3 regions of the Streptomyces sp. NPDC015532 genome follow, and region 3 is predicted to be linked to each of the others. Evidence: riboswitches for the same ligand, from Rfam matches in the RefSeq annotation. Region 3 holds a riboswitch; each other region holds the start of a gene.
What was found. A riboswitch is a leader RNA that binds a small molecule or an ion and turns the genes downstream of it on or off. The one in region 3 is predicted to bind cobalamin.
Positions count from the first base shown of each region.

Region 1: it holds a riboswitch for cobalamin, as region 3 does, so the genes downstream of both, ACF07B_RS24360 (CbtB-domain containing protein) here and ACF07B_RS06210 (cobalamin biosynthesis protein) in region 3, are expected to answer to the same signal.
Region 2: it holds a riboswitch for cobalamin, as region 3 does, so the genes downstream of both, ACF07B_RS31565 (CbtB-domain containing protein) here and ACF07B_RS06210 (cobalamin biosynthesis protein) in region 3, are expected to answer to the same signal.

Region 1 is NZ_JBIBSY010000008.1:178,300-185,593, reverse strand. Features, by position in the region: gene ACF07B_RS24380 (methylmalonyl-CoA mutase family protein) at 1-897, shown strand, start outside; gene scpA (methylmalonyl-CoA mutase) at 897-3,071, shown strand; gene meaB (methylmalonyl Co-A mutase-associated GTPase MeaB) at 3,068-4,051, shown strand; gene ACF07B_RS24365 (CbtA family protein) at 4,210-4,968, opposite strand; gene ACF07B_RS24360 (CbtB-domain containing protein) at 4,989-5,210, opposite strand; cobalamin riboswitch at 5,251-5,396, opposite strand; gene ACF07B_RS24355 (enoyl-CoA hydratase/isomerase family protein) at 5,457-6,566, opposite strand; gene ACF07B_RS24350 (cupin domain-containing protein) at 6,702-7,211, opposite strand.
Region 2 is NZ_JBIBSY010000013.1:163,569-170,862, reverse strand. Features, by position in the region: gene ACF07B_RS31590 (SDR family NAD(P)-dependent oxidoreductase) at 1-290, shown strand, start outside; gene ACF07B_RS31585 (hypothetical protein) at 287-409, shown strand; gene ACF07B_RS31580 (CoA transferase subunit A) at 406-1,161, shown strand; gene ACF07B_RS31575 (CoA transferase subunit B) at 1,161-1,811, shown strand; gene ACF07B_RS31570 (acyl-CoA dehydrogenase family protein) at 1,932-3,122, opposite strand; gene ACF07B_RS31565 (CbtB-domain containing protein) at 3,347-3,568, opposite strand; cobalamin riboswitch at 3,605-3,766, opposite strand; gene ACF07B_RS31560 (histidine phosphatase family protein) at 3,971-4,558, shown strand; gene ACF07B_RS31555 (ferredoxin) at 4,577-4,948, opposite strand; gene ACF07B_RS31550 (nuclear transport factor 2 family protein) at 5,000-5,392, opposite strand; gene ACF07B_RS31545 (PadR family transcriptional regulator) at 5,475-6,038, shown strand; gene ACF07B_RS31540 (Gfo/Idh/MocA family protein) at 6,303-7,294, shown strand, end outside.
Region 3 is NZ_JBIBSY010000001.1:1,453,300-1,460,593, reverse strand. Features, by position in the region: gene ACF07B_RS06235 (hypothetical protein) at 1-864, opposite strand, end outside; gene ACF07B_RS06230 (alpha/beta hydrolase family protein) at 1,112-2,239, opposite strand; gene ACF07B_RS06225 (class II aldolase/adducin family protein) at 2,346-3,077, opposite strand; gene ACF07B_RS06220 (anion permease) at 3,571-4,812, shown strand; gene ACF07B_RS06215 (hypothetical protein) at 4,833-5,051, shown strand; cobalamin riboswitch at 5,210-5,353, shown strand; gene ACF07B_RS06210 (cobalamin biosynthesis protein) at 5,459-6,430, shown strand; gene ACF07B_RS06205 (cobyric acid synthase) at 6,427-7,294, shown strand, end outside.

The DNA of each region.
Region 1 (7,294 bases), on a different contig from region 3:
GTGACCTCGCCGGTGATGATGTCGCGCCGCGACCCGTGGGTGAACATGCTGCGCGCGACCATCGCGACGCTCGCGGCCGGCGTCGGCGGCGCCGACTCCGTCACCGTCCTCCCCTTCGACCACGCCCTGGGCCTTCCGGACGCGTTCGCGCGGCGCATCGCCCGCAACACCTCCACGATCCTCATCGAGGAGTCGCACCTGTCCCGGGTGATCGACCCGGCGGGCGGCTCCTGGTACGTGGAGAAGCTGACCGACGAACTCGCCCACGCGGGCTGGGAGTTCTTCCAGGAGATCGAGCGGGACGGCGGCCAGGCCGCGGTCCTGCGCTCGGGCCGGCTGCGGCAGGACCTGGCGGACACCTGGGCGGCCCGTTCCGTCAAGCTCGCCAAGCGGCGCGAACCGATCACCGGCGTCAGCGAGTTCCCGCATCTGGCGGAGCGCCCGGTGGAGCGCCGGCCCGCACCCGAGGCGCCGTCCGGCGGACTGCCGCGAGTGCGCCGCGACGAGGCGTACGAGGAGCTGCGGGCCCGCTCCGACGCGCATCTCGCCGCCACCGGGGCCCGCCCCCGGATCTATCTGGCCGCGATCGGCCCGGCCGCCGCGCACACGGCGCGGACCACCTTCGTCGCGAACCTGTTCCAGGCCGGTGGCATCGAGCCGGTCACGGACGGCGCGTTCGAGGACAGCGGCGCCACCGAGGCCTGCCTGTGCTCCAGTGACGCCCTGTACGAGGAGCAGGCCGCCGACACGGCTCAGGCCCTCGCCGCGGCGGGCGCCCGGCATGTGTTCCTGGCAGGCCGCCCCGGGCAGTACGCCGGTGTCGACTCCTATGTCTTCGCGGGCTGCGACGCCGTCGCCGTCCTCTCCGCCACCCTCGACCGCATGGGAGTGTCCTGATGGGAATCCCCGACTTCTCCGGAATCGACCTGGGGACGCCCACCGCCGAAGGCGGCGCCGACGAGTGGAGTGCCGCCGCCGCGAAGGCCACGGGCGCGGACGAGGCGACCTGGGAGACCCCGGAGGGCATCGCGGTCAAGCCGCTGTACACCGGCCGTGACACGGAGGGCCTGGACTTCCTGGAAACGTACCCGGGCGTGGCACCGTATCTGCGCGGTCCGTACCCGACGATGTACGTCAACCAGCCCTGGACCATCCGCCAGTACGCGGGCTTCTCCACGGCGGAGGAGTCCAACGCCTTCTACCGCCGCAACCTCGCCGCGGGCCAGAAGGGCCTGTCGATCGCCTTCGACCTTCCCACGCACCGCGGTTACGACAGCGACCACCCGCGCGTGACGGGCGACGTCGGCATGGCGGGCGTGGCCATCGACTCCATCTACGACATGCGGCAGCTCTTCGACGGCATCCCGCTGGACAAGATGACCGTGTCGATGACGATGAACGGCGCCGTACTGCCCGTCCTCGCCCTGTACATCGTGGCGGCCGAGGAGCAGGGCGTGCCGCCCGAGAAGCTGGCCGGAACCATTCAGAACGACATTCTGAAGGAGTTCATGGTCCGCAACACCTACATCTATCCGCCGAAGCCGTCGATGCGGATCATCTCCGACATCTTCGCGTACACCTCGCAGCGCATGCCGCGCTACAACTCCATCTCCATCTCCGGGTACCACATCCAGGAGGCGGGCGCGACGGCCGACCTGGAGCTGGCGTACACGCTCGCGGACGGCATCGAGTACATCCGGGCGGGCCGCGAGGCGGGCCTGGACGTGGACGCGTTCGCGCCGCGGCTCTCGTTCTTCTGGGCGATCGGCATGAACTTCTTCATGGAGATCGCCAAGATGCGGGCGGCGCGCCTGCTGTGGGCGAAGATGGTGAAGCAGTTCGACCCGAAGAACTCCAAGTCCCTTTCGCTGCGCACCCATTCGCAGACGTCCGGGTGGTCGCTGACCGCGCAGGACGTGTTCAACAACGTGACGCGTACGTGCGTGGAGGCCATGGCCGCCACCCAGGGCCACACCCAGTCGCTGCACACCAACGCCCTGGACGAGGCCCTCGCCCTGCCGACCGACTTCTCCGCGCGGATCGCCCGCAACACGCAGCTGCTGATCCAGCAGGAGTCCGGTACGACCCGGGTCATCGACCCGTGGGGCGGCAGCGCGTACATCGAGAAGCTGACGTACGACCTCGCCCGCCGCGCCTGGCAGCACATCGAGGAGGTCGAGGCGGCGGGCGGCATGGCGCAGGCCATCGACGCCGGCATCCCCAAGCTCCGGATCGAGGAGGCGGCGGCCCGTACGCAGGCCCGCATCGACTCCGGCCGCCAGCCGGTCATCGGCGTCAACAAGTACCGGGTCGAGACCGACGAGAAGATCGACGTCCTCAAGGTCGACAACTCCTCCGTACGCACGCAGCAGATCGAGAAGCTGCGCCGGCTGCGGGCCGAGCGCGACGACCGGGCGGTCCAGGACGCGCTGGAGGACCTGACGCGCGCTGCGGCCGGTGAGGGCAACCTGCTGGAGCTGGCCGTGCGCGCGGCCCGCGCGATGGCCACCGTCGGGGAGATCTCCGACGCCCTGGAGAAGGTGTACGGGCGGCACGCGGGCCAGATCCGTACGATCTCCGGGGTGTACCGCAACGAGGCAGGGGAGTCCCCGTCCGTGGACCGCACCCGGGCGCTGGTGGACGCGTTCGAGGAGGCGGAGGGCCGGCGCCCGCGCATCCTGGTCGCCAAGATGGGCCAGGACGGTCACGACCGCGGCCAGAAGGTGATCGCGACCGCCTTCGCCGACCTGGGCTTCGACGTCGACGTCGGCCCGCTGTTCCAGACGCCGGGCGAGGTCGCCCGTCAGGCGGTGGAGGCGGACGTGCACATCGTGGGCGTCTCGTCGCTGGCCGCCGGGCACCTCACCCTCGTGCCTGCGCTGCGCGAGGAACTGGCGGCGGAGGGCCGCGAGGACATCATGATCGTGGTCGGCGGGGTGATCCCGCCGCAGGACGTGCCGACGCTGCTGGAGATGGGCGCGGCGGCGGTCTTCCCGCCCGGGACGGTGATCCCGGACGCGGCGTACGACCTCGTCCAGCGGCTCTCTGCCGACCTCGGGCACGCCCTGTGATCGAACTCGACACCTATGTCAAGGGTGTGCTCGACGGGAAGCGGGCGCTGGTCGCCCGCGCCATCACGCTCGTCGAGTCCACCCGGCCCCAGCACCGGGCGCTGGCGCAGGAGTTGCTGACCGAGCTGCTCCCGTACAGCGGGAAGGCCCGGCGGATCGGCGTCAGCGGGGTGCCCGGCGTGGGCAAGTCGACGTTCATCGACGCGTTCGGCACCATGCTGACGTCGCTGGGGCACCGGGTCGCGGTGCTGGCTGTCGACCCGTCCTCCACCCGTACGGGCGGCTCGATCCTCGGCGACAAGACCCGTATGGAGCGCCTCGCCGTGGACCCGGCCGCGTTCATCCGCCCCTCCCCCACCGCCGGCACGCTCGGCGGGGTGGCGAAGGCGACCCGCGAGTCGATCGTGGTGATGGAGGCGGCCGGCTACGACGTGGTGCTGGTGGAGACCGTCGGCGTCGGCCAGTCGGAGACCGCGGTCGCGAACATGGTCGACTCCTTCCTTCTGCTGACGCTGGCCCGCACCGGGGACCAGTTGCAGGGCATCAAGAAGGGTGTCCTGGAGCTGGCCGACGTGATCGCCGTCAACAAGGCGGACGGTCCGCACGAGCGCGACGCCCAGTCCGCCGCGCGTGAACTGGCGGGCGCACTGCGGCTGATGCACGGCAAGGACGCGGCCTGGACGCCGCCGGTGCTGAGTTGCAGCGCCCGTGAGTCGGCCGGTCTGGACACCCTGTGGGACCGTCTGGAACAGCACCGCACGCTGCTCGACTCGACCGGCGCTCTCGCCGAGAAGCGCCGTGACCAGCAGGTGGACTGGACCTGGACGATGGTCCGGGACGAGCTCCTCGGCCGCCTGCGCTCCGATCAGGCCGTACGCGCGCTCGCACCCGGCCTCGAACGGCAGGTACGCGAGGGCGGGTTGACGGCCACACTCGCGGCGGAACGGATTCTGAAGGTGTTCGGCGGCGAAGGCCGCTGAGTCGGACGGCGGTGGCGGGGCAGGTCGGAGCCCGGCCACCGCTCAGGACCGCGGTGACCCGCGACGGACCCGGCTCCCCGCCGCGGCCCTCCGCGTCCCGCAGAGAAGGCGACGGGCCCCCCGGAAGACTTCCGGGGGGCCTGTCGCGTATCCAGGGTTCAGTTCGCGGCCGGGACCGACCGGCCCGAAGGGGCCTTCGCGGGACGGGGGTTGAGCATCCGTTCGGCCAACTCTCCGAAGACCAGGCCGAATCCGCCCCACAGGACGGTCTGGATGGCCAGCGCGGAGAGCCTGAACCGCCACAGGAGGGTGGCCGGGAAGTCCCCCGGCACCTCGTTGACGACGGGCAGGAAGGCGTAGGCCAGGCCGACCGCCGCGATGAAGGCGGCCACCGCGACCAGGGTGGCGTACCAGGTGCCCAGGCCGGGCGCGAGGCGCTTGCCGAGGAGGGTGGCCCCCACGGCCAGGAGCACGCTGAGGACCATCATCAGGAAGTAGAGGGTGGTCCGCTTGCCGATGGTGTCGGGGTCGCCGACCGACGGCGGGTTGGCCGGATACTTCAGGAAAGGCACGACGTACACGGCGAGGAGCGCGGTCCCGGACAGCAGGAGCGCGGTCGCGCGGGCGCCGAAGCGGCCCACGCGGCCGAGTGCGAAGCAGTAGGCGAGCGCGGCGATCCCGCCGAAGGCGACGCCGTAGATCAGGACGCCGGTGGCGAGACCGGCGGTGGACTGGAGGCTGCGGGAGACGAGTTCGACCTCGTGCCCGTGCTCGTGGGCGTGGGCCTCCTCGAAGCCGATGGCGCTGTCGACACTCGGTTCACCGAGCAAGTAGGCGACGACCAGGGCGAGTACACCGGCCGCGAGGCCGGCGAGCATGCCGCGTACGAGGAGGCTTCTGACTGTTGCCGAGTTCATGGTGTGTGCCGTCCCTCGCGTCAGTGGCAGGGGAAACCGAGCAGGTGGCGGGCGTCGTGCACCCACTCGTGGACGTCCTCGCCGGAGACGACGGCGGTGGCGCCCTGTTCGGCGCCGACGAAGTACAGCAGAACCAGCATCAGGATGCCGAAGAACGCCGCCCAGGGGACGATCGCACCGATCGGCAGCTTGGCGGGAAGGGCGGGGGTGGTGGCTGTCGGCGGAGCGACGGTCTGCGCCATGGCAGAACCTCCTCGGGAGTTCGCGTCCCATCTCGGTGGTGCACAGGATGACGCCTACGGGTCTGACTCACGGGCGCCCAGCGTGGCTGGGACGTCTCGTTCACAGTGGCGCGACCGTGCCGGATTTCCGCCGGCTTCCGTCTTGACGTCATCGATATCGGACCGACCGTACCGCGTGGCGCGTACCTGGCCAAGACCACGCCGACCGGGGTGATCTTCCTCTCGTCCCAGGTGACGCGCCTGTCCTCAGTCCTGCCGCGCCGCGGTGTCCCCGCCGGTGGCGGACTCGCCTTCGGGCAGCCCGAGTTCATGCTCGCCGAGGGGGGAGAAGAAGCGCTCGACGTCGGCGTCGGTGACCTCGGCGAGCGTGGCGGGGGACCAGCGCGGCTCGCGGTCCTTGTCGATGATCTGGGCCCGGACGCCCTCGACGAGGTCGGGTGCGGACAGGGCAGCGCAGGAGACGCGGTACTCCTGGTCCAGAACGCGCTCCAGCGATCCGAGCCGCCGGGCCCGGCGCAGACTGGCCAGGGTGACCTTCAGGGCGGTGGGCGAGTTGCCGAGGAGGATCTCCGCCGTCTCCTTGGCGGCCGGTTCGTCCGCCGCCAGCAGCCGCCGGATGATCTCCTCGACCGTGCCGGCGCTGTAGCAGGCGTCGATCCACTCGCGCCGCTCCGCGAGTTCCGCCGGTGGCGCGGGACGGGCGTGCGCGGCCACGGCCTCCGGTACGGGCCGGTCCGCGAGGTCGGACACGAACCGCCGGAGTGAGGAGGACGGCAGATGGTGGTCGGCGAGGCCGCACAGCAGCGCGTCGCCGGCGCCGAAGGAGGCGCCCGTCAGGGCGAGATGGGTGCCGAGTTCGCCCGGGGCGAGGGCGAGCAGGCGGGTGCCGCCGACGTCGGGGACGAAACCGATGCCGGTCTCGGGCATGGCGACGCGCGAGCGCTCGGTGACGATCCGGACGCTGCCGTGCGCGGAGACACCGACGCCGCCGCCCATGACGATGCCGTCCATGACCGCCACGTACGGCTTGGGGTAGCGGGCGATACGGGCGTTGAGGTGGTACTCGTCGCGCCAGAAGGCGGCGGACGCGGTGCCGTCCCCGTCGCGCGCGTCGTCGTGGACGACGCGGATGTCGCCGCCCGCGCACAGCCCGCGTTCGCCCGCACCGGTGATGACCACGCTCTCGACGGCCGGATCGTGTTCCCAGGCGGTGAGCGCCTGGTCGATGCGGCGCACCATCGCGTGGTTCAGGGCGTTCAGGGCCCTGGGCCGGTTGAGGGTGATGTGGGCGGCCCGTCCCTCGGTGCGCAGCAGGACGGATTCCCCGGCGGCGCCCGGTGCCTCGGTGCCGCTCATCGGAACGCCTCCGTCAGGCGGCGGGCCACGATGACGCGCATGATCTCGGTGCTTCCTTCCACGGGCCGGTCGCGTCGCAGGTCACGACGTTCTCCTCGCTACCGTACCCACCGGGTCATCGAACGGCCCGGGCCGTCAGCCCTCTTCCCCGTCCCGCAGCACGTACAGGCCCGGCAGGTTGACCACGATCGCCTCCTGGGTGCTGCGGGCGATGACCACGACGGCCTCCTCGGCGGGGTCCGGGTTCTCCTCGCGGTGCGGCACGAACGGCGGCACGAAGATGTAGTCACCGGGTGAGGTGCGCAGCCGCAGTTCCTCGGGCGTTTCCCCCGAGTCGTCGAGGAACACGAACTCGGGGTGTCCGCTGACCACGTAGATGGCGGTCTCGGAGGCTCCGTGGTGGTGGTCCGAGGAGGCGGTGGAGGGGGCGACGTGGGTCTGGCCCATCCACAGCTTCTCGGAACCGACGGTGGTGCCGCTGACGGCGGCGAATCGGCGCATGCCACCGGACTGCGCCGTGTCGCCGTCGAGGGCGTCGGCGCGGACGTGGTGCAGGCGGGTGCGCAGGGGGCCTACGGACCGCCCTTCGGCGTCCGGGAGATGGGGGTGGAAACCTTCGCCGGGGGTTGTCGACGGCTCGCTCATGAAGGGGGACGCTAGAGCGGCCCGGAAAAGGATGTCAAGAGGTATCCATTGCGCTTCACCTGCGGCAATGTTCCCGCAATGTA
Region 2 (7,294 bases), on a different contig from region 3:
CGGCCACGGAACTCGGCCCACGCGGCATCCGCGTCAACACGATCCACCCCGGCTACATCGAGACCGAGATGACCGCCTCCGCCGCACCGGCCTTCCGCGAAGCCAACATCCGCGAGACCCCGCTCGGGCGCACGGGCACCGCGGCCGAGGTGGCCCCGCTGGTCGTCTTCCTCCTGTCGAACGAATCCTCCTTCATCACCGGCGCGGAGATCGCCGTCGACGGCGGCCTGACCGCGCACGGCGGTGTGAAGTCCGTGTCGGACGCCCTCCTCGGGGAGGCCGGCGCGTGAAGCGGCTCGACGGCAAGGTGGCCCTGATCTCCGGGACCGCCGGCCCCTTGGACGTCATCGACGGTGGCTGGTCCACCGTCCTGCCCGGCGCGAGCCCTGAAAGGACTCCCTCAGCATGAACAAGGTCCGAGCGAGCGCCACGGAAGCGGTCGCCGACATCCCCGACGGCGCCTCGCTGTCTGTCGGCGGCTTCGGCCTCAGTGGCGTACCCGATGTCCTCATCCGCGCCCTGTACGTACACGGCGCCAGCGACCTGAAGGTCATCTCGAACAACTGTGGCGTCGACGACCGCGGCCTCGGCATCCTCCTCGCCGCGAGCCGCATCAGCCGGGTCACCGGCTCTTACGTTGGCGAGAACAAGGAGTTCGCCCGGCAATACCTGTCCGGAGAGCTCGAGGTCGAACTGGTGCCACAGGGCACTCTGGCCGAGCGCCTGCGGGCCGGCGGCGCCGGTATCCCGGCCTTCTACACCCCGGCAGGCGTCGGTACGCAGGTCGCCCAGGGCGGACTGCCCTGGCGGCATGGGCCCGATGGCTCGGTCGCCGTGGCCTCCCCGCCCAAGGAGACCCGCGACTTCGGGGGCCGCGCACACGTTCTGGAACACGGCATCATCACCGACTTCGCCCTCGTACGGGCCTGGCGCGGCGACCGTCACGGCAATCTCGTCTTCCGGAAAGCCGCAGCCAACTTCAACCCGCTGGCCGCGATGGCCGGCCGCATCACGATCGCCGAGGTCGAGGAACTCGCCGAGCCGGGCGAGCTGCGCCCCGACGACATCCACCTGCCCGGCATCTACGTCCAGCGGATCGTGGCGCTCACTGCCGAGGAAGCCGCCGACAAGAAGATCGAGAAGAGGACGGTACGTTCCTGATGGCCTGGACCCGCGACCAGATGGCCGCCCGCGCCGCCGCCGAACTCACCGACGGCTCCTACGTCAACCTGGGCATCGGCCTTCCCACGCTGATCCCCGGTCACCTGCCGGCCGGCGTGCATGTGGTCCTGCACTCCGAGAACGGCATCCTCGGGACAGGCCCCTACCCCACGGAAACGGAGGTCGATCCCGACCTCATCAACGCGGGCAAGGAGACCGTCACCGTCCTGCCCGGCGCGAGCTTCTTCGACTCCGCCCTCTCCTTCGGCATGATCCGAGGCGGCCACATCGACACAGCCGTGCTGGGTGCCCTGCAGATCTCGGCAGGGGGCGACCTCGCCAACTGGATGATCCCCGGCAAGATGGTCAAAGGCATGGGCGGAGCCATGGATCTCGTCCACGGCGCCCGCCGGGTCATCGTCCTCATGGAACACACCGCCAGGGACGGCAGCCCCAAGATCCTCAAGGAATGCACCCTCCCGCTCACGGGAGAACAGTGCGTGCACCGCGTGATCACCGACCTCGGCGTCCTCGACATCACCCCGGACGGCCTCGCCCTCGTCGAGACCGCCCCCGGCGTCACGATCGAGGACATCACTGCCCGCACGGATGCTCCGCTTCGTGTGGACAGCACCACAACTGTCTGCTGACGCAAACTGCTCGTCTCTTTCTCCTGGCTCCACGCTCCTGGCTCCTGGCTCCTGGCTCCTGGCTCCTGGCAGTACGTAGACAGGCGAGTGGCCGGACACATCGTGCCTGGTCACAACGCGCTAGCGCCGAACCCGGGGCATCCCCAGTCCGATCCAGGAGATGATCTCCCGCTGGATCTCGTTGTTGCCGCCACCGAAGGTGAAGATCACCGCCGATCGGTAGCCGCGTTCGAGTTCGCCGTGCAGGACGGTGCCGGCGGAGCCCTCCTTGAGGACACCGGGGACGGCGACGATCTCCATCAGCCAGGCGTACGCGTCCCGGCGCGCCTCGGAGCCGTACACCTTGACCGCGGAGGCGTCCTGCGGGGTGAGGGTGCCCTCCTGGACGGCGTTCACCATGCGCCAGTTGAGGAGCTTCATGGCGTCCAGCCTGGTGTGCGTACGGGCCAGGAGGCGGCGCACCCAGGGGAGGTCGACGACGCGGCGGCCGTCGGCGAGCTTGGTCCCCATGGCCCAGCGCTGGACGTCGTGCAGGGCGCGGATGGCCATGGTGCCGTGCGCGGCGAGGGTGACGCGTTCGTGGTTGAGCTGGTTGGTGATCAGCCGCCAGCCCTTGTTCTCCTCGCCGACCCGGCGCGTGGCGGGGACCCGGATGTTCTCGTAGTAGCTGGCGGTGGTGTCGTGCGAGGCGAGCGTGTTGATGACGGTGCACGAGTAGCCGGGGTCGGAAGTCGGCACGAGGAGCATGGTGATGCCCTTGTGCGGCGGGGCGTCCGGATCGGTGCGGACCGCGAGCCACACCCAGTCGGCCGTGTCGCCGTTGGTCGTCCAGATCTTCTGGCCGTCGACGGTGTAGTGGCCGGTCTCCTCGTCGCCCTCCCGCACGGCCCTGGTCCGCAGCGCGGCGAGGTCCGTCCCGGCGCCGGGCTCGCTGTAGCCGATCGCGAAGTCGATCTCGCCGGAGAGGACCTTCGGCAGGAAGTACGACTTCTGTTCCTCCGTGCCGAACCGCATGATCGTCGGCCCCACGGTGTTGAGCGCCATCAGCGGCAGCGGCACCCCGGCCTGGGCCGCCTCGTCGAAGAAGATGAACTGCTCCATCGGGCTCAGGCCCCGCCCGCCGTACTCCTTGGGCCAGCCGACCCCGAGCCAGCCGTCCGCGCCGAGCCGTCGGATCGTCTCGCGGTAGAAGCGCTTCTGCGCCCCCGGATCCGCGTAGCGCGCGTACGCGTTGTCCGGCACCAACTCGGCGAAGTAGAGACGAAGTTCGGTCCGCAACCGTTGCTGCTCCGGCGTGTATTCGAGATGCACGGCGCCTCCTGCCTCCCCGGGCCCGACCTGACGGCGCACACCGTAGAACGTGTTTCAGAAATTGGGAATGGCGATGACGCGGACGCCGGGGCGGTGGTGTGTGGCCGGGCGCGCCCTCTCATGCGAGGGGGCGGTGCCCGGTCGTGCGGGCACCGCCCCCTCGTGCGGGCCGGGTTTCCCAGGCCGTCGCGGGAATATCGTGGCTCGTACGTTCCCTGCCGCCGTCAGTGGCAGGGGAAACCGAGCAGGTGACGGGCGTCGTGGACCCATTCGTGGACGTTCTCGCCGGAGACGAGGGAGGTGGCGCCCTGTTCGGCGCCGACGAAGTAGAGCAGGACCAGCATCAGGATGCCGAAGAACGCCGCCCAGGGGGCGATCGCACCGATCGGCAGCTTGGCGGGTACGGCGGTGGGGGTGACGGTCGGCTGAACGACGGACTGCGCCATGGGCAGAACCTCCTGGGGAACTCGCGTCCCGTCTCGGTGGTGCACAGGACGACAGCCACGGGTCTGACTTGCCCGTGTCCGTCACCCCTGGCGGGAGTGACAGGTGCCGGGCTTACAGTGGCGCGACCGTGCCGGATTTCCACCGGGCTTCCGCCGAACCGTCGTCAATATCCACGTGACCGTACCGCGAAGCCGTATCCCGGCCAAGGGCGCACGCCCCGGCGCTCTGCGCGCCCCACCGCTCATGGAGCATGGCCTGGCGGCGACAACCGCCCTGCCGGGCCGGGGTGTTCGGCTCCGGGTCACGGTCCACGACGCACGCCCCAGGCCCGTCCACACGAGCCCGGCCCCTACAGCACGAGCCCGGCACGAGCCGGGTCCACGACACACGAGAGTGATGGCATGACCAGCCGAGTGTTCTTGATCTCCGCGGCGATCGGCGAGGCGCTGCGCGAGGCCCGCTTCGACGACGGCGGTAGTCCGGTGGACGCGTCGAGCCTGCGGGCCGCCCGGTCGGCGGCCGACGCGGGTGCCGTTCCGGCGGGCGCCCGGCTGTGGGTCTCCCCCACCACGCGATGCCGCCAGACCGCGGAGGCACTCGGGCTCGAAGGCGGCGTCGAGACGGCGGAGTTGGCCCCTCTCGATGTGGGCCGCTGGCGCGGGGCGACACTGGCCGAGGTGAGCGCGAAGGAGCCGGAGGCGGTGGCGCGCTGGCTCGCCGATCCCGCGTCGGCGCCGCACGACGGCGAGTCGGTGCGGGCGTTCTGCGACCGGGTGGCGGAACGCCTCGACAGGGCGGCGGGTCTCGACGGCCGAACCGTCGCCGTGGTGGAGCCCGAGGTCGTACGAGCCCTGGTGGTAAGGGCGTTGGGGGCACCAGAGGCGGCGTTCTGGCGCGTGGACGTGCCGCCGCTCACCGTCACGGAGTTGAGCGGGCGCGCGGGACGCTGGAACGTCCGCGCCGGACGCCCGCTCGCCGGACAGGCCTGACCCGGACGGCGTACGGGCTCAGCGCAGCATGGCGATGAAGTCCGTGCACGACCGGGCGCATTCACGACATTTCCGCGCGGCGGCCTCCGACCCGGGGCACGCGTCGAAGGCCTCGGCGCACTCCAGGCAGACGTCCCTGCACCACTCCAGCTGAGCGCGGACATCCCGCTCGCTCTGCCCCGGGTGACGGGACAGCACATGGCAGGTCGCCTCGCACACCTCCGCGCACAGGATGCCCGAACGCCGCGCGGCCTCCTGCTTCTTCGGCCCGTCGGGATTCATGAGGCTCGCGCGCAGCGCGGAACTCCTGGCGCATTCGGAACAGGCCCGGGCACACTCGAAACGGTCCTCAAGGAACCGGAAGAGCTCCTGCTGTGAAGTCGTCGTCACACCAGCCGGGTTGCCGGAGGGAGTCGGTTCAAACAGTGCGAGTCCGGGCCCTCACGCGCCGGCCGCCTCCCGGGAGATCTGCTCGAACTGCGCCCCCATGGCCTCGGAGAGCGCCTGAGCCGCCGACAACGGGCGCACCATCACCATGAGTTCGTCGATGCGTCCGTCCTCGTCGAAGTGCAGGAAGTCGCAGCCGTTGATCTCCTTGTCGCCGACCTTGGCCGTGAAGACCAACGCGTGGTCGCGGCCGTCGGCCCCGGCAATCTCACGGACGTAGCGGAAGTCGCTGAAGACACGCCAGACGCCGCGCAGGATGGCGGCGGTGATCGGCTTGCCCGGGTAGGGCTTGAAGGCGACGGGGCTGGTGAACACGACATCGTCGGCCAGCAGCTCCTCGACCGCGCCGAGGTCTCCTGCCTCCACGGCCTTGCGGAAGGAGTTCATTGCGACCACCTCTCATACTCAATTAATTGATTAGGTGCGGATAAGATTAGTCCTGTGGGCGGGGGCCGTCTAGCCTTGCGGGATGGCATTGCGCAACGCGGTACTGGCCTCGCTCCTGGAGGGCGAGGCGTCGGGCTACGACCTGGCCAAGGGATTCGACGCCTCGGTGGCCAACTTCTGGATGGCGACCCCGCAGCAGCTGTACCGGGAGCTCGACCGGATGGAGTCCGAGGGGCTCATCGAGGCCCGGCTCGTGCAGCAGGAACGGCGGCCCAACAAGCGGGTCTTCTCGCTGACCGAGGCGGGGCTCGAAGCGCTGGCCTCCTTCACCTCCGGGCCCGCGAAACCCACCGCGATCCGCGACGAGCTGATGGTCAAGGTGTACGCACTCGACATGGGGGACGCCGCTGCCGTCCGCGTGGCGATCGCCGAGCGGCTGGAGTGGTCGCGCGCCAAGCTGGCGCACTACGAGCGGATCGGCGCCCGCCTGCTCGACGGGCGCACCGAGGAGGAGTACCTCGCGGGGGCGGAGCGCGTCGGCCCGTATCTCACTCTCCTGGGGGGACGCGCCTTCGAGCAGGCGATCATCGAATGGGCCGAGCGGGCCCTGCGGGTCCTGGAACAGCGGGCGTCGGTCGCGGGCTGAGCAGGGCCACATCGCACTAGCCTGGTCACGGGCCGGATCGGACCGGATCGGCCTGATTCCGGTCGGTCAGGTCCGGCCTGGTTCCGGTCGGTCAGGTCCGGCCCGGGTCGATGTGAAGGACCGCGGTTCGGCGGGAATGACTCCGGTTCGGCGGGATCGAGTCGTGCTTCGGTGCGGAGGGGTCGGGTCCTGTGCGGGCGGTTCCGGTGCGGACGGTTTCGGTGCGGACGGTTTCGGTGCGGTGCGGTTCCAAGGAGGGCGATCGTGGTGCGTGCGCTCGGTGTCGCTGTCGTGGGGTTCGGCTGGATGGGGCGGGTGCACACGCAGGCGTACGCCCGCGTACTCCACCACTTCCCGCGGCTCGCCCTGCGTCCCGAACCGGTCACCGTCGCCGACGAGGTGCCAGGCCGCGCCGAGGAGGCCGCCGCGCGGTACGGCTTCGCCGGCGCCGTACGTGACTGGCGGGAGATCGCCGCCGATCCGCGCGTGGAGGCCGTGAGCATCACCGCGCCGAACTTCCTGCACCGTGAGATCGGTGTGGCCATGGCCCGGGCCGGCAAGCACATCTGGATCGAGAAGCCGGTGGGGCTCACCGCCGACGACGCCCGGGCGGTGTCGGGCGCGGTGGCCGAGGCCGGGGTACGGGGCACGGTCGGCTTCAACTACCGGGGCGCCCCCGCCGTCGTGGCGGCCCGCGAGCTGATCACCTCCGGCGACATCGGGGACGTGACGCACATGCGCGTCCGTCTCCTCAGCGACTACGCGGCCCATCCGGAGGGCGCGCTGACCTGGCGCTACGAGCGGGAGCGCGGGGGCAGCGGTGTCCTCGGAGACCTGGCCTCGCACGGCGTCGACCTGGCCCGTTTCCTGCTGGGCGAGATCGAGGCACTGGCGGCGGACACGGCGGTGTTCGTGCCGCTGCGGGCCCGGCCGGCCGGCGCGACCGAGGGGCACGAGCACGCCGCGGGCGGCGAACCGGCGCCCGTGGAGAACGAGGACTACGTCAACTGCCTGCTGCGCTTCGTCTCCGGCGCGCGCGGCGTCCTGGAGGCGTGCCGGGTCTCGGTGGGTGAGCAGAACAGCTACGGGTTCGAGATCCACGGCACCAAGGGCGCGGTGTTCTGGGACTTCCGCCGGATGGGCGAACTCGGCGTCAGCCGGGGCACGTCGTACCAGGACCAGCCGGTCAGCACCGTGTACGTCGGTCCGGAGGCCGGTGACTACGCCGCGTTCCAGCCGGGGGCGGCGAACAGCAT
Region 3 (7,294 bases):
GGCGGACTGCTCGATGTTGCCCGCGGGGCTCTGCGCGGCGACGCAGATCTGCTCCAGCTTGACCCAGACCGCCCAGCTGCCGAGCGCGGTGAGGGTGGCCTGTCCTTCGCCGTAGGTCAGCGCGCCGACGGAGGCGAGGGCCTGGAGGGCCCATTCGAGGAGCGGGGCGAGGGGGGCGTCCGGGACCTCGGCGGCCTCCGGGGCGGGCTCGGTCCCGGGCTCGGGGCCGTAGGAGATCTCGCAGCGTTCGGTGCGCAGTTCCGTGACGCGCTGCCCGAGAAGGTCGAGGAGCTGGTCCACGGGGACGGGCCCGGCGGAGAGCTGGAGGAAGGAGAGCACCTGGGGCATCGCGGAGACGACCTCGGCGACGGCCGCGGGCTCACGGTCCACCGGCTCGGGGTACGCGAGGGACCAGGCGTCGAAGAGGGCGACCCAGCCGCGCAGGACGGCGCTGTCGTCGCGGCTCCAGGCGCGCAGCCGCCAGCCCGGGCGGGCGTCTTCGCCGTGCACCTCGATGAGGCCGGCCAGGCGTGCGGTGTCCCAGTCGGCGCGGACCTGGAGCGGCGTCAGTCCGAGATCCGTGGCGGCCCGCTCGGCGGTGGCGTCGGAGAGGGTGCCCTTGCCATCGGGGTTGGCGGCGTCGCGCCCCGGGCGCAGGGCGGCGTCGGCCCAGCGCGCCACGCGGGCCGCGTCGGACAGGCCGGTGCGCGCCATGCGGGCGAGTTCCGCAGGCGGCGGGGTGCCTTCCGGCGGCCGCGGCGCGGGGCGGCGGGTGCGGCGCTGGGTCACCGCTCGGGGAGCGGTCGCGAGGGACCGGGGGCTGACGAGTCGGAGCCTGGAGTCGCGCGGGTTACGGGACGTCACGGGTGCAGTCTTGCGGTTGACAGTCCGAAAACCCAAACGGAATGCCGTCGCAGGCCACGGGGCGACGGCGGCGGGGCCCTCCCGGGGTGCCCGGCACGCGGGTGAGAACGCCGCGCGGAGTTGCCCGGTGCCGAACCGGAAGCACACCTTCGCGCCGGCCGCGCCGCCTCTTCCGGAGCCCGCCCGAGGCCCGGCCTCCCCCGCCGGACCGACCGGACCGACCGGGCCGGGTGCGGGGCACTGCGGGTCACATCAGGGGAGTGAGGAAGCGGCGCAGGGCTTCCTCGTAGCTCGCCGGGTCGGCGTTCCACATGGCGCCGTGCGGGGCGTTCGGGACGGTGTGCAGGGTGACCAGGTCGGGCCTGCTCGCGGCGAGGCGCCGGGAGGCGCCCCAGGGGGCGATGCGGTCGTCCGGGCCGTGCACGAGCAGGGTCGGCACCTTGACCTGGTCGGGATGCGCGGCGTGCGCGATGCGGTCTCCGCGTACACCGGTGCGCCCCTGTGCGGCGCGCACCGCGAGCGGCAGCAGGAAACGCGGGGTGTGGCGGGCGCCGGCGAGGGCGCGCAGTGTCGTCTCCCAGTCGAGGACCGGGGAGTCGAGGACGAGCCCGGAGATCCGCTCGCGCAGCGCGGAGTGGGCGGCCGCGCGCAGGGCCATCGTGGCGCCCGTGGACCAGCCGTACAGGACGACCCGCTCGGCACCGAACCGCACGGCGTACCGGATGGCCGCGTCGAGGTCGCGCCACTCTGTCTCGCCGAGGTGGTTCAGGCCGTCGGGCGGCCGGGGTGCCCCGAGGTCGCCCCGGTAGGCGAGGTCGAGGACGGGGAAGTGCCGGCTGTTCAGGAACCCCATCAGGTTCATGGGGTGTTCCCGGGTGGCGCCCAGGCCGTGGACGGTGATGATCCACGTGTCGCGGACCGCGGGTACGAACCAGGCGGGCAGGGCGCCGAGCTCACCGGGCACGTCGACGTCGGCGTGTTCGAGTCCGAGGGCGGACCCGGGGTCGCCGACGTACAGGTTCGGCGTGAGCCATACCTTGTCGCCGCGCTCCAGGGACCCGTGCGTGACGCGTTCCAGGCTGCGTACGACGGTGTCGGCGGTGTGGGGCACGGAGTTCTGGAGGGGGCCGACGACCGCGTGGGAGCCGTCGCCCGCGAGGCCGTAGGTTCCCGGGCGCCGGGACGCCAGGGCCCGGGTCAGGGTGATTCCGCCCGCCGTCGTGGCGTGCACGGTGAGCCGGGGCTCGGTGGGCAGAGGCTTGCCGGGCCTCGTCTTCAGCGCGGCGTCGCTGGCGAACCGGCCCGCCGCCACGGAGGCCGCGCCCGCGGCTATGGCTACGGTGACGGCCGCTGCCGTGGCTCTTAGGGTGCGCACCCGACCAGTTTCCCGGGGGACCCGGCCATCGGCCAGTGGGAGCGCCTGAAGGGGTGACGGCTGGCGCTCGCGGCGACCCCGGCTCCGGGCGGCGGTGCGGCGGGCCTCACTCCTGCTGGCCGTACCCCCGCAGCCGCTCCCCCGCCTCCGCGAGCTGGTCCGGTGAGAGCAGGGCGGGCGCGAGCCCGGGGACCGAGGAGGACAGGAGCCAGACCCGGCACATCCATTCCAGCTGGGCCGTGCGGTCGTACGCCTGGTCCAGCGAGGCTCCGTACGCGATGGTGCCGTGGTTCCGGAGGAGGCAGGCGGTGCGGCCGGCCAGGGCCCGGAGGGTGTTCTCCGCCAGTTCCGGTGTGCCGTAGGCCGCGTAGGGGGCGACGCGGACCGGACCGCCGAGGGCCGCCGCCATGTAGTGGATCAGCGGGAGTTCGGGGACGAGGACCGAGACGGCCGTCGCGTGCGCCGCGTGGGTGTGGACGAGGGCCCGGGCCTCGGTCGCGCGGTAGACCGCGAGATGCATCGGCAGTTCGCTGGTCGGGCGCAGCGAACCGAGCACCTGCCGGCCGTCGAGGCCGACACCGACGATGTCGTCGTCGGTCAGCCGGTCGTAGGGCACGCCCGTGGGCGTGACCAGGACGGTGTCTCCGACGCGGACGGAGACGTTGCCCGAGGTGCCGACGACCAGTCCGTCGGCGACCGTGCGCCGGGCCGTGGAGACCAGTTCGCCCCAGGCCCGCCGCAGGGTGCCCCGAGCGCCCGGCCCGTCGCGTTCGTGGGGCTCGTCCGTCGTCCGTGCGTGCTCGTGCCCGTCCCGTGCGTCCCGGTGCGGCTCAGTCATGACGCGATCCTGCCAGGCACCGCTTTCCGCGCACCTCGCGCGAGCGGGCTTCGGGGCGGGTGCCGACCGTCAACGGCCCTCGGTTGTATGTGATTTACATCACATCACATCGACGGAACGCCGACGGCGCCCCGATCGGACATTTACCGCGGATCACACCCCGTGGTCGGGCTGCTACGACCCGCTGACGCCCGGCCGCCATCCGCGGGGCGGCCCCTTCGGGCCTCCGGACGCCGTGACCACGGCCACAGCCTGCGGGTGACCGGGATCTCACGACTCAAACCCGCCTCGACCGGGACGGTCCACCCGGAGCTCCGACCCCAAGCGGAGTACGGAATTCCGCATCCGTTCGAACTCGGCGAACCACCCGCCGACACAAGCGGAATGACGATCCGCTGTTCGGGACACCATCAGGTCCGACCCAGTTCACCTTCCGTTCACCCAGGTTGCCTACGGTCCCCCTGCCACTGACGTCCAACAGAAGCCTGGGTAAATGGAACACATCACGCTCCTCCTCGGAATCGTGATCGTCACCGCTCTCGTGTTCGATTTCACGAACGGTTTCCACGACACCGCCAACGCGATGGCCACCACCATCTCGACCGGCGCACTCAAGCCCAAGGTCGCGGTGGCCATGTCCGCCGCCCTGAACCTTGTCGGCGCCTTCCTCTCGGTGGAGGTCGCCAACACGATCTCCAAAGGCCTCGTCGATGAATCCGGCATCCAGCCAGAAGTGATCTTCGCCGCCCTCGTCGGCGCGATCCTCTGGAACCTGGTGACGTGGCTCGTCGGACTCCCGTCCAGTTCCTCGCACGCCCTCATGGGCGGCCTGGTCGGCGCCACCATCGCCTCCGCCGGTACCGGCGCCGTGCACGGTGACGTCCTGGTCGGCAAGGTGCTTCTGCCCGCCGTCGCCGCCCCGATCGTCGCCGGTCTGGCCGCGATGCTCGCCACCCGGCTGTCGTACAAGCTCAGCGGCGGCAAGGACACCAAGGCGAGCAAGAAGGGTTACCGCGCCGGCCAGATAGCCTCCGCGGGCCTGGTCTCGCTGGCCCACGGCACCAACGACGCGCAGAAGACGATGGGCATCATCACCCTGGCCCTGGTCGCCGGTGGCGCCGTCGCTCCCGACTCCGACCCGCCGGTCTGGGTCATCCTCTCCGCCGGTCTGGCCATCGCGCTCGGCACCTACCTGGGTGGCTGGCGCATCATCCGCACGATGGGCAAGGGCCTGACCGACCTCCAGCCGCAGCAGGGCTTCGCCGCCCAGACCAGCGCGGCGACGGTCATCCTGGCCTCCTCGCACATCGGTTTCTCCCTCTCCACCACGCACTCGGTCTCCGGGTCCGTGATGGGCGCCGGTCTCGGCCGCAAGGGCGGTGTGGTCCGCTGGTCCACCGCCAAGCGCATGGTCGTCGCCTGGGTCCTCACGCTGCCCGCCGCCGCCCTGGTCGGCGCGCTCGCCGAATGGGTGACCGGTTTCGGCGCCTGGGGCACCACGCTGGTCGCCGTCTTCCTGGTCGGTTCGAGCTTCGCGATCTGGCGCCGCTCGCGCCGCGAGGTGATCGACCACAACAACGTGAACGACACCGAGGAGCCCGCCGGTGTGGTGACCCAGGCCATCGCCGCCGTCACCCCGCCCCCGGCCGGCACCGTGGCCGATGGCCTCACGGCCACCATCCCGGCTCCGGTCGAGCCCGCGGTGAACCCGCCGGCGCCGTCCCGAGTGGCCTGAGAACCGAAGGAAGAAACAGCATGAGCATCGACTGGTCCGCCCTCGGGTCCGTCTTCGGGGTCAGCCTCGGAGTGACCGTGGCCCTCGTCGCCCTCTTCACCCTCGGTGTCGCCGGCCTCTCCAAGAAGGAGTCCGCCCAGGGCGGTTCCGCGGTCGCGGCGGCCACCGGCGCGTACGTCTGCTTCGCGGCCTGCGCCGCGGCGGTGGCCTACGGCATCTCCCTGATCATCACCAAGTAGCCCGGCAGGCGCCGCCCGGAACCGGGCTGCGCCGAGCGGTACCGCGCGTGGGGTGCGGGACGGATCACCGTCCCGCACCCCACGCGTATGCCGTCCCGCCCCCGCGCGTATGTGGGCCTGCGCACACTGTCCCTCCGCAGGTCAACAGCCAGTTGACGGCCGTTCTCACCCCGTGGTGGACTGCCGGAGCCAAGTACGGCGGCATGAGAGGAAGCCGGTGCGAATCCGGCGCGGTCCCGCCACTGTCATCGGGGAAGAAACTCCCCGGGAGCCAGGAACTCTCACCGCCGGTCTCGTCGAACCAGGGCGTGGACACCCTGAGTGAGGACATATCGCCATGCGCGGCTGCCCGTTGCCCGTTCCGCTGAGTACAAGGGTTCCGCTCCACCCCACGGCCGGCTGACCCCGTGCGTGCCGATCGCGTCTTCGCGTACGGCGCCGCCGCCGGCCTTCTCGGCGACCTGCTGCTCGGCGATCCCCGCCGAGGGCATCCGGTCGCCGCGTTCGGGCGGGCCGCCGCGGCCGTGGAGCGGACACTGTGGCGGGACCACCGCGGGTGGGGCGCCCTGCACACCGCCGTCTGTGTCGGCGGGGCCACCGGACTCGCCGCGCTCGCGAGCCGTGGCGTACGCGGCTCACGTACCGCCTCCGTCGCCCTGACCGCCGCCGCCACCTGGGCCGTCGTCGGAGGAACCTCCCTCGGCCGCGAGGCGCGGGCGGTCGGCGGTGCCCTCGCGGCCGGTGACCTCGACGTGGCCAGGGAGCGGCTGCCGCATCTGTGCGGACGCGATCCGCAGGCGCTGGACGCCGACGGCGTCGCGCGCGCCGTCGTCGAGTCCGTCGCCGAGAACACCTCCGACGCCGTCGTGGGCGCTCTGGTCTGGGGTGCCGTCGCCGGTGTGCCGGGACTCGTCGCCTTCCGCGCCGTGAACACGCTCGACGCGATGGTCGGGCACAAATCCCCCCGCCACCGGCGCTACGGCTGGGCCTCCGCCCGGCTCGACGACCTCGCCGGCTGGCCCGGGGCCCGGCTGACCGCCGTCCTCGCGGCCGTGGCCGGATCCGACCCGCGCGGTGCCGTACGCGCCTGGCGGGCGGACGCCCGCAAGCATCCGAGCCCCAACGCCGGGCCCGTGGAGGCCTCGTTCGCGGGCGCGCTCGGCGTGCGGCTCGGCGGCACCCTCGCGTACGGCGGTCGGGTCGAGCACCGGCCCGTGCTCAACGGCGCGGGGCGCGCCGTGCACGTCCACGACATCGAACGGGCCGTACGGCTCTCCCGGCGCGTCGGCTGGCTCGCGCTCGGCGTGAGCGCCGCCGGACGGGTTCTGCTCACCGGAACCGGACGGGTTTCGTCCATCAGGAAGGGGCGCACCGCATGAGCGGCGGGCTGCTGATCGCCGGGACCACCTCGGACGCCGGCAAAAGTGTCGTGACCGCCGGGATCTGCCGGTGGCTGGCGCGCCAGGGGGTCAAGGTCGCGCCCTTCAAGGCGCAGAACATGTCCCTGAACTCGTTCGTGACGCGCGAGGGCGCCGAGATCGGGCGGGCGCAGGCCATGCAGGCGCAGGCCGCCCGCGTGGAGCCGACCGCGCTGATGAATCCCGTGCTCCTCAAGCCGGGCGGCGACCGCACCAGTCAGGTCGTCCTGATGGGCAGGCCGGTGGGCGAGATGAGCGCGCGCGGGTTCTTCGGAACGGCCGGGCCCGCGGAGCGGCCGCCGTCGGCCGAAGCGTCCGCCGGGTCCGCCGCGTCCCCCGGGGACAGGCTGCGCGGGGGGCGTCAGGAAGCACTCCTGGCGACCGTCCTCGACTGTCTGGCCCAGTTGCGGGGCACGTATGACGCGGTGATCTGTGAAGGAGCCGGCAGCCCGGCCGAGATCAATCTGCGGCGCACCGACATCGTGAACATGGGGGTGGCGCGGAACGCGGGGCTTCCCGTGCTGGTCGTCGGGGACATCGACCGGGGCGGGGTGTTCGCCTCGTTCTTCGGGACGGTCGCGCTGCTGTCGCCCGAGGACCAGGCGCTCGTCGCCGGCTTCCTCGTCAACAAGTTCCGGGGCGACGTCAGTCTGCTGGAGCCCGGTCTCGACATGCTGCACGGCCTGACCGGACGGCGCTCCTACGGCGTCCTGCCCTTCCGGCACGGACTCGGCATCGACGAGGAGGACGGCCTGCGCGTCTCGTTGCGCGGGGCCGTCCGCGAGTCGGCCGTCTCCTCCCCCGTCGGCGAGGACATCCTGCGGG